DNA from 3 places in the Rhizobium sp. 862_C5_N1_2 genome. Region 1 is predicted to be linked to each of the others. Evidence: riboswitches for the same ligand, from Rfam matches in the RefSeq annotation. Region 1 holds a riboswitch; each other region holds the start of a gene.
The links. Region 1 has a riboswitch for FMN ahead of ACD590_RS13405 (6,7-dimethyl-8-ribityllumazine synthase). Riboswitches for the same ligand answer to the same signal wherever they lie in the genome.

Region 2: linked by a shared signal. The riboswitch ahead of ribN (riboflavin transporter RibN) and the one ahead of ACD590_RS13405 (6,7-dimethyl-8-ribityllumazine synthase) in region 1 are both predicted to bind FMN.
Region 3: linked by a shared signal. The riboswitch ahead of ribB (3,4-dihydroxy-2-butanone-4-phosphate synthase) and the one ahead of ACD590_RS13405 (6,7-dimethyl-8-ribityllumazine synthase) in region 1 are both predicted to bind FMN.

The regions. Positions count from the first base shown of each region.
Region 1 covers NZ_JBPWPT010000001.1:2,653,006-2,656,273, forward strand. Annotated here, with positions in the region: gene ACD590_RS13390 (hypothetical protein) at 40-264, shown strand; gene ACD590_RS13395 (GCG_CRPN prefix-to-repeats domain-containing protein) at 379-690, opposite strand; gene ACD590_RS13400 (SRPBCC family protein) at 924-1,370, opposite strand; FMN riboswitch at 1,614-1,756, shown strand; gene ACD590_RS13405 (6,7-dimethyl-8-ribityllumazine synthase) at 1,835-2,269, shown strand; gene ACD590_RS13410 (VOC family protein) at 2,444-3,133, shown strand.
Region 2 covers NZ_JBPWPT010000001.1:1,389,179-1,392,446, forward strand. Annotated here, with positions in the region: gene lon (endopeptidase La) at 1-1,081, shown strand, start outside; gene hupB (DNA-binding protein HupB) at 1,288-1,563, shown strand; FMN riboswitch at 1,689-1,843, shown strand; gene ribN (riboflavin transporter RibN) at 1,928-2,836, shown strand; gene ACD590_RS07035 (esterase-like activity of phytase family protein) at 2,920-3,268, shown strand, end outside.
Region 3 covers NZ_JBPWPT010000001.1:2,244,797-2,248,064, reverse strand. Annotated here, with positions in the region: gene ACD590_RS11330 (SDR family oxidoreductase) at 1-544, shown strand, start outside; gene ribB (3,4-dihydroxy-2-butanone-4-phosphate synthase) at 630-1,265, opposite strand; FMN riboswitch at 1,392-1,590, opposite strand; gene ACD590_RS11320 (glucose 1-dehydrogenase) at 1,783-2,565, opposite strand; gene ACD590_RS11315 (hypothetical protein) at 2,660-2,800, opposite strand; gene ACD590_RS11310 (SDR family oxidoreductase) at 2,836-3,268, opposite strand, start outside.

The DNA.
Region 1 (3,268 bases):
ATTATAGGGCCGTTCGTCATCGTGTGATTGAGGGGTACGATGGGCACGATATTCTGGCCGAAAGACCCGCTGGATGGGAATGACATGACGCTGCTGACGTCGATCCTTCGGCGATGGTGCGAAAGGTATCAGGTCGAGCTGACGGCGGAGGAGAGCAGCCGCAAGGCGAAAGAACTCGTCGAATGGTTCGAATTCGGCGTCAAGGATCCCATCGAGCTCGAGGAATTGATCGACGACAAGCACTGGCTCGTCGGCAGGATCTGACCCTCTCGGGCAAATCGGGAGAACGCTGGCTGTCAGCGTCGGCGAAGCTGTTTCATTAGAAAAGGCCGGGCGAAAATCGCTCCGGCCTTCATCCATTACATCTAAGCGAGACCTTTAGTCGTCATCCCGCCAACGCCGGTCGCGATCCCAGCGCCTCTCATGGCGCCAGCGCGGGCCATCATCCCAATCCCGGTGACGCCGCTCCCAGCCCCAGCGGGGCGGACCACCGTAGAAAGCTACCGGCGGCGGGCGTCTCCAGTTTCGCCGGCATTCGCCCCAGCGCGTCAGATGCCAGCCGCGACCGCAGGCGTAGTCGACCTTTGTGACATTGCTCTGGACATTGATTGTCCCCATCGGCGTCGCCTCAGCTGTGCCGATCGAGAGGCCGCCAACGAGCAAGGCGGCCGCGATAGAAAGCGCTTTCATCGAGAACTCCATTTTCAATCCAGCCGTCCCCACTTTATGGCCGCTAAATTGAACTGGAGATGAACTGCGCGTTCATGTTTGGCGCTGGAGCATGATGCCGAAAAGTGTGAGCGGTTTTCGGACGACCTCATGCCCTAACTCTTTAATTTAGAACAGAATTCAGACTTTTGGCAGATCCAGCCTAAAATCATCCTGTTCTGGCAGCGGGCGATGTTGAAGGCGGAAACGCTGGGCTACGTCCTGCCGTAAAAAGGGTCAGGACCTGGATCACGCCCGGCGGCGACTTCGGTCAGCCGCCCGAGGTAATGCGCCCAGCCTTCCGCATGGCCGGCGCATTGATCGGCGCTGGGCAGACCGCTATGGGTGAGCCGCAACAGCGTTCCGCCCCCCTGCTCGATCAGGTCGATCTCGACCAGGCTCGACCCCGGCGGCACCACCTCGCTGCCGTCCCAGCCGAAGCTGTAGGCAAGGCGATGAACCGGCACCACCTCACGAAACGAGCCGCGTGCAAAGCGGGCGCCGGTGACGTTGACGAGATAGAGTCCGCCGGGCTGCGGCTCGACCTGCGCTTCCGTTCCCATCCAGCGCAGGATCTTCTCCGGATCGGTCATCAGCGCAAACACCGCGGCCGGCGGCGCCGCGATATGCGCCTCGCGGTGAACGACGAAAGATTCTGGCATCACTCTCTCCCATGGTTGTCACGGCCCCGCCCAGGCGGAGACAGCGCGTCCTGTCTTGTCGTGGTATTTCTGACCCAGATGTCCTCACAGAGAGCATGTAGGCGCATGCCTCTCCTCCGCAAGAGGGATTGCCGGTCGCCATCGACGAACGAGCGAAATCGCCGCTTGGGGAGCTCTGATCCAGCTCCGGCCGCGAAAGCATTTCGACCTATTGCCAGCCCGCCGCCTTCCCCCTATTGTTCGTGCCGTTCTCAGGGCGGGGTGAAAGTCCCTACCGGCGGTATGCAATTTTGATTGCGAGCCCGCGAGCGCCTTCTCAGGAAGGGTCAGCAGATCAGGTGAGATGCCTGAGCCGACGGTCATAGTCCGGATGAAAGAGAACGTGCGTTCCTGCCGCCCTTACGGCTGTCGGGGACGTTCGTGATCGCCTTGGGTGATGTGTCTGTTTGCCAAAGGAGATTACCGTGACACCCACCCGCTACGCCTTCGTCAAAGCCAGCTGGCACGCCGACATCGTCGACCGCGCCCTTGATGGCTTCTACCAGCTCGTTCCGCCCGAGCAGGTCGACGTGTTCGATGTTCCCGGCGCATTCGAGATGCCGCTGCTTTCCCGCGATCTTGCGGCAACCGGGCGTTACGGCGCCGTCATTGCCGCCGCCTTCGTCGTCGACGGCGGAATCTACCGCCACGAATTTGTCGCCCAGGCCGTCGTCGATGGGCTGATGCGCGCCGGCATGGATACGGGCGTGCCGGTCCTGTCGGTGTCGTTGACGCCGCACCAGTATCAGGAAACCGAGCATCACAAGCAGATCTACCGCGCGCACTTCATCGAGAAAGGCCGTGAAGCGGCAAAGGCAGCTCTGACGATCGGCAAAACCCGCGCCGCTCTTGCCGCGTAGTCAGCGGTTCGACGAACAGAAGACGGCGGGAACAGTCCCGCCGCTTCGATACAACTCCGCTACACGGCCAAATCAGACAGAATAATTGATTCGACGGCCTCACCGCACTGTGGTCCACTGGCCACTGACATGTATCGCCATTCTTAACGCATCCAAAACCCCAAGGAGCTGAAGATGAGCAATGCAATGCGCAGTGAAACCCCCATTGAGACCCCGAGAACACAGCCCGTCGACACCAAGCTCGAGGTGGTCGTCATCCCTGTTTCCGACGTGGATCGTGCCAAACGTTTCTACGACGGCCTGGGCTGGCGGCTCGACGCCGACTTCGCCAATGATGCCGATTTCCGTGTAATTCAGTTTACCCCGCCCGGCTCCGGCTGCGCGATCATCTTCGGCAAGAACGTCACCGCCGCGGCCCCCGGTTCCGCCCAGGGGCTTTACCTGATCGTCTCCGACATCGAGGCCGCCCGCCGCGATCTCATCGCCCGCGGCATCGAGGTGAGCGAAGTGTTCCATGACGCTGCCGGCGTCTATGCCGGCAAGGACGAACCCTATCTGTTCGGCCGACTGCGGATCGCCGGCCGCGATCCCGATCACCGCAGCTATCGCTCCTTCGCCTCATTCAAGGATCCCGACGGCAACGGCTGGCTGTTCCAGGAAGTCACCACGCGGCTACCGGGGCGCATCGACGCCGACGAGACGAAATTCACGACGTCGACCGAGCTTGCGTCAGCACTCCGCCGTGCGGCAACTGCCCATGGTGAACACGAGAAGCGAAACGGCGGCAAGCACGACGAAGGCTGGCCGGACTGGTACGCGGAATACATGGTCAGCGAACAGGCCGGCAAGCAGCTGCCCTTATAGGCAAAGGCGGCAACATCCTCTGAGAAGCAAGGGCATTTCGGTATGGCGCGCGCCATACCGAAATGTTTTATCGTGTCTATGCCTCACCAAATTCACCGATCTCCTTGCCGACGTCAGTTCGAGGATTGCGATCCG
Region 2 (3,268 bases), 1.3 Mb from region 1:
CGATCCGGCGCAGAACATGACCTTCATGGACCACTATCTGGAAGTCGAATATGACCTGTCGGATGTGATGTTCATCACGACGGCAAATACGCTGAATATTCCGGCGCCCCTGATGGACCGCATGGAGATCATCCGTATCGCCGGCTACACCGAGGATGAAAAGCGCGAAATCGCCAAGCGGCACCTGCTTCCGAAGGCCATCAAGGAGCATGCGTTGCAGCCGGAAGAATTCTCGGTCAGCGACGACGCCCTGATGGCGATCAGCCAGCAGTACACCCGCGAAGCCGGCGTCCGCAACTTCGAACGCGAACTGATGAAACTCGCCCGCAAGGCGGTCACCGAGATCATCAAGGGCAAGACGAAGGCCGTTCATGTGACGGCTGCCAACATCTCCGACTACCTGGGCGTCCCGCGCTTCCGCCATGGCGAAGCCGAGGGCGAGGATCAGGTCGGCGTCGTGACCGGTCTTGCCTGGACGGAAGTCGGTGGTGAGCTGCTGACCATCGAAGGCGTGATGATGCCGGGCAAGGGCCGCATGACGGTCACCGGCAATCTGAAGGAAGTCATGAAGGAATCGATCTCGGCAGCGGCCTCCTATGTTCGCTCGCGCGCTGTCGATTTCGGCATCGAGCCGCCGCGCTTCGACAAGAGCGACATCCACGTGCACGTGCCGGAAGGCGCGACGCCGAAGGATGGCCCCTCGGCCGGCGTCGCCATGGCAACCGCGATCGTCTCGATCATGACCGGCATCCCGGTGGACAGGCATGTGGCCATGACCGGTGAAATCACCCTTCGCGGTCGTGTGCTGCCGATCGGTGGTCTCAAGGAAAAGCTGCTCGCAGCGCTTCGCGGCGGCATCAAGAAGGTGCTGATTCCGGAGGAAAACGCCAAGGACCTGGCGGAGATTCCCGATAACGTGAAGAACAACATGGAGATCATCCCGGTATCCCGCATGGGCGAGGTGATCAAGCATGCGCTGATCCGGCGACCGGAGCCGATCGAATGGGACGGCACGGTAGAAACGCCCGTCATCGCAACGGTCGAAGGCCTCGATGAGACGGGCGCAACCATAGCGCATTGAGTGGCCTTTGCCACATTTACGCCCAATTGGGGCAAAACACGCAAAAAGGCTGGCGGAAACGCCAGCCTTTTTTGTGAAAACGTCATGTAGACGCTTGCTTTTCCTTGATTTGCAGGGCTTTTGGGTTTTCGGCGGGCCTGATGAAACCTATTCTGCGCCTAGCTTACTTTTGAGTCGTTTCATACCATTTAGAAAGGGGTGGAAACATGAACAAGAATGAACTCGTGTCCGCAGTAGCCGAAAAGGCAGGACTGACGAAGTCTGACGCGGCTTCCGCTGTTGACGCGGTTTTCGACGTTGTCCAGGCTGAACTCAAGAACAAGGGCGACATCCGCCTCGCGGGTTTCGGCAGCTTCACCGTTTCTCATCGTGCCGCAACGAAGGGCCGTAATCCGTCGACGGGCGCTGAAGTCGACATTCCGGCTCGCAACGTGCCCAAATTCACGCCTGGCAAGGGCCTGAAGGACGCCGTCAACGGCTGATCTGATATTATCCGTCAGCCGGAAACGAGACCGGTTGTGAAGGATTTGAGAGGGGTTCGGCTTTGCCGGACCCCTTTTGCTTTTAGGAGCACTCTTGCCGCCGCGCGGGCTTTGATCTACGACATTTCTGTTCTCAGGGCGGGGTGAAACTCCCCACCGGCGGTAAGAGTTTCGGCTCGAGCCCGCGAGCGCCTTCCCTCATGTCCAAGCGGGGGAAGGGTCAGCAGATCCGGTGCGATTCCGGAGCCGACGGTTAAAGTCCGGATGGAAGAGAATGAGTGTCGGACGTGCGAAGAGCGGGGATCCGCGATGTCGCTCGTGTCCGTACCTCATGCGTCCTGATTTATGTTGGTCCCTGTTTTGGATGAAAGACATGAATCAGACTTCCCTTGCAGTCTCGCCGTCCCGCGCCGTTGTCGGTGCACTCTGGATGGTGCTTGCCGGCATTGCTTTTTCGCTTCTCAACGTCGTCACCCAATGGCTGACGATGAAGCTTGCCTTTCCCTCGGCGTCGGCTGCCTTCTGGCAATATGGCTTCGCCTTCCTGTTTTCGGTGCCGTTCCTTAAGAGGCTCGGCCTTGCGGCGATGCGCACGCACTATCCCTGGCGTCACCTAGCGCGCGTCGCGCTTGCCGCGCTCGGCGTCGAGGCCTGGGTCGCCGGCCTTGCCGCCGTGCCGATCTGGCAGGCGATCGCACTGGTGATGACCTCGCCCTTCTTCATCATTCTGGGTGCCCGGCTTTTCCTCGGTGAGCGCGTCGGCCCGGCCCGCTGGGCCGCGACGGCGGCGGGTTTCACCGGAGCGATGATCATCCTGCAGCCATGGTCGGACGGCTTTGGCTGGGCGGCACTCCTGCCTGTGCTCTCGGCGCTGCTGTGGGGCGCCTCGTCGCTGATCACCAAAAGCCTGACGGGCATTGAACGACCGGAGACGATCACCGTCTGGCTGCTCGTTCTGCTGACCCCGATAAACGGCGGGCTGGCGCTTGCGGCAGGTTTTGCAGTGCCGACGGGCGCAACCCTTGCCCTGTTCCTGCTGGCGGGGCTGCTGACCGCCGCAGCGCAGTATTTCCTGACGCTTGCCTATGCCGCAGCCGATGCCGCCTACGTCCAGCCGTTCGACGATCTGAAGCTGCCGTTGAACGTGCTGGCCGGTTGGCTGTTCTTTGGCTATGCGCCGGCGGGTTACCTTTGGCTGGGAGCGGCTCTCATCCTGTCTGCCTCGCTCTTCATCATGCGAAACGAGATGCGCCGGGAGCGCAAACCAGCCTGACGCGCTCAGGTACAAAAAGTCGATTCTGTCATGCCTCTGTCATGTCGCTCGCGCAGAAAACTCCTGTTTCGAATGTTCGACACATGGGGGATTTCATGACAATTTCATCGCGCAAGGCAGCGCTTGCTGCCGTGCTTCTCGCATCCGTTGCCTTTCCTGCCACGGCCGAACCGGTTTTCAACCGCATCGCTTCCTTTCCGGTTGCGCAGAACCTGCCGGCTGACAAGGACACGCTTTCGGTAAGCTCCGCCGAAATCATCACCGCGACCGACGATGGCAACACGCTGGTCTATAGCGACAGCCCGCTCGGCGCGATCGGCTTCATCGACATTACCGATGCCAAGGCTCCGAAGGCCGGCGGCGCGGTGATGATGGACGGCGAGCCGACATCGGTCACCTCGAGCGCCGGCAAGGCGCTCGTTGCCGTCAACA
Region 3 (3,268 bases), 410 kb from region 1:
GACGGCAGTTTCGCGTTTCGGCCGGCTCGACATCGCCTTCAATAATGCCGGCATCCTCGGTGAGATGGGGCCGGTCGCCGGGCTGTCGCTGGAGGGCTGGCGCGAGACGATCGAGACCAATCTCACCGCCGCCTTCCTCGGCGCCAAGCACCAGTCGGCGGCGATGGGAAAAGGCGGCGGATCGCTGATCTTCACCTCGACTTTCGTCGGCCACACCGTCGGCATGCCTGGCATGGCCGCCTATGCGGCGAGCAAGGCGGGGCTGATCGGCTTCGTGCAGGTGCTCGCCGCTGAACTCGGAGCGCAGAAGATCCGCGTCAATGCATTGCTTCCCGGAGGCACCGACACACCCGCCAGCATCACCAACGCGCCCGATGCCACGCCGGAAGTGCTCGCCTTCGTGGAGGGGCTGCATGCGCTGAAACGCATGGCGCAACCCGAAGAGATCGCCAATGCGGCGCTTTTCCTCGCCTCCGACATGTCGAGCTTCGTGACCGGCACGGCGATGCTTGCAGATGGTGGGGTTTCGATCAGCCGGACATAGGGCCGGCAAGGGAAGGTGCCGTCAGGTTATCGCTGCGGCACGTTCTTTGTTGCGGCGGGCTATGCCGCCGCAACTAAGGCATCGATCAGGCGACTTCGCGTATGTCTCCTTCCGCCTGGCGGTCGAGGTAGGCGACCAGATCCTCGATGGTGACGAGGGGTAGGTTGTGGCGTTCGGCGAAGAGCGTGAGTTCGGGCAGACGGGACATGGTTCCATCGTCGTTGGCGACTTCGCAGATGACGCCGGCGGGGACCCTTGCGGCGAGGCGGGCGAGATCGACGGCGGCTTCGGTATGGCCGGGGCGGCCGAGCACGCCGCGGGGGTTGGCGCGCAGCGGAAAGATGTGGCCGGGGCGGGCGAATTCATCTGGCTTTGCGCGATCGTCGACGAGGGCGCGGACGGTGGCGGCGCGGTCGGCAGCCGAGATGCCCGTCGTCGTGCCCTTGAGATAATCGACGGAGACCGTAAAGGCGGTTTTGTGCGATTCCGTGTTGTTGGGCACCATCAGCGGAATATCGAGCGCATCGAGGCGCTCGCCTTCCATGGCAATGCAGACGAGGCCGCGGGCGTGGGTCATCATGAAGGCGATTGTTTCCGGAGTGACGGCATCGGCCGCGACCACGATATCGCCTTCGTTTTCCCGGTTTTGGTCGTCAACGACGACGACCATCTTGCCGCTGGCAATGGCTGATATGGCATCTTCAATTGTTGCGATAGTCATGCTGTCTGGCCTTTCAAGGGTTATGTCAGCGTACTGACATGGTCTGCTCGGCTCAATCCGTGAGCGAGCCTTCTGCCCTTGGGCGAACAAACGTCAGCGGACTCCGTGATGGAGTGCGACTGCCCGTGTTGTCCTCTTCCATCCGGACTATACCGTCGGCTCCGGCATCTCACCGGATCTGCTGACCTTCCAGCAATTCAAAGTGCTACAGCGTCGTTTGCGCGTCTGAAAGACGCGCGGCGCTGTGGTGCCGGAAGCGCTCGCGGGCTCCAGGATCACTCCTGATACCGCCGGTGGGGAATTACACCCCGCCCTGAGAACATTTCAAAGATAGGATCAAAAATAGGCAGATGGCAAGGTCAGTCGACCGGGCAAAAATGCAAAGCTGCCCTAACGCCGATGGACACACTGTTCACATGGAGGCGACGACCGGCTCGCCTTCAGTGCTTGGTTGGTGGTTTGGTCCTTCCATGCATGTCGTTGTCCCAAACCACTGCGCACTTTTAGGCGACATGCATCAGGACATGATCAGGCCGCCGTCGACATTGATCGTCTGGCCGGTGATATAGGCGGCGTCATCGCTGGCGAGGAAGGTGACCAGGCCGGCGACATCCTCTCCGGAGCCGGCCCGTTTCATCGGGATGCCCTCGACCCATTCCTTCATCAGTTCGCCGGGGGCGTAGTTGCCGAGCAGCTTGCCCCAGGCCTGGTCGTTGTAGGCCCACATGTCGGTCTCGATGATGCCGGGGCAGAAGGCGTTGACGGTGATCTTCTCGGTCGCGACTTCTTTGGCCAGGCTCTGGGTGATGCCGACGACGCCCATTTTCGAGGCGGCATAATGCGGCGTGTAGATGAAGCCGTCGCGGGCCTGGCCGGAGGCGGTGTTGATGATGCGGCCGCCGCGCTTGTGCTTGCGCATTCTTGATATCGCCTCCTGGGCGCAGAGGAAGACGCCCTTGGTGTTGACGGCCATCACCTTGTCCCACTCGTTTTCGGTCAGGTCCTCGACCCGGGCGATGGTAATGACGCCGGCATTCTGGATCGAGACGTCGACCGAGCCGAATTCCTTCTCGGCGGCATCGTAGAGGGCCTTGACGCTTGCCTTGTCGGTAACGTCGCCGATGAAGGAGATCGCCTTGCCGCCTTCGGCCCGGATCTGTTCGGCAACGCCGTGGACCAGCTCCTCGTTGGCCGAAACGACGAGATTGGCGCCTTCGCGCGCAAAGCGTCTGGCGATGGCAGCGCCGATGCCGCGGCTGCCTCCCGTGATCACGACCGTCTTATCTTCGAAGCGTTTCATGCTCTTTCCTTCCCGGTAAACAGCAAATCTGGGCGTGACCTGCCCTGCGATGATTATTGGAGCTCAAGCGGTTGCCGAGATAATCTTGGCGAATTCAGGCAGTCTTGGGCGCCGTCCGTTCGACAGCCCGTTCGATCGGCGTGAAGGGCGGGCAGACGACGATATCGCACGCCGTCTTGCCCGTTATTCCCTTCAGCGCCTCGATCTCAGCTAGGGAGGAAGCGAGACCGTTCATTATCCAGTTGCCGACAATGAGCTTTCGCCTCGCCATCACCAGCAGCAGAAACCGCCGTCGACGAGAAGATCGACGCCGGTCACGAAGCTTGCCGCATTCGACAGCAAGAACACTGCCGGGCCTACCATCTCGTCCACTGCTGCCATTCGCTGCATTGGCGTTTGCTCTTCGAAGAGCTTGGTCTGATGAACCATCTCCGGACGGGTGTTCATGGGCGTTGCCGTGTATCCGGGGGAGATGGTGTTGACGCGAATGCCGCGGTCGACCCATTCCATCGCCATAGACTTCGACATATGGATCACGCCCGCCTTGGAGGCGTTATAGTGCGCTTGGCTCAGCCCTCGGTTTACGATCACACCCGACATGGAAGCGATGTTGACGATGGAGCCGCGTCCATTCTTCAGCATGGCGCGAGCCTCGGCCTGGCAGGAAAGAAAGACGCCTTTCAGGTTGATATCCATCAACGTC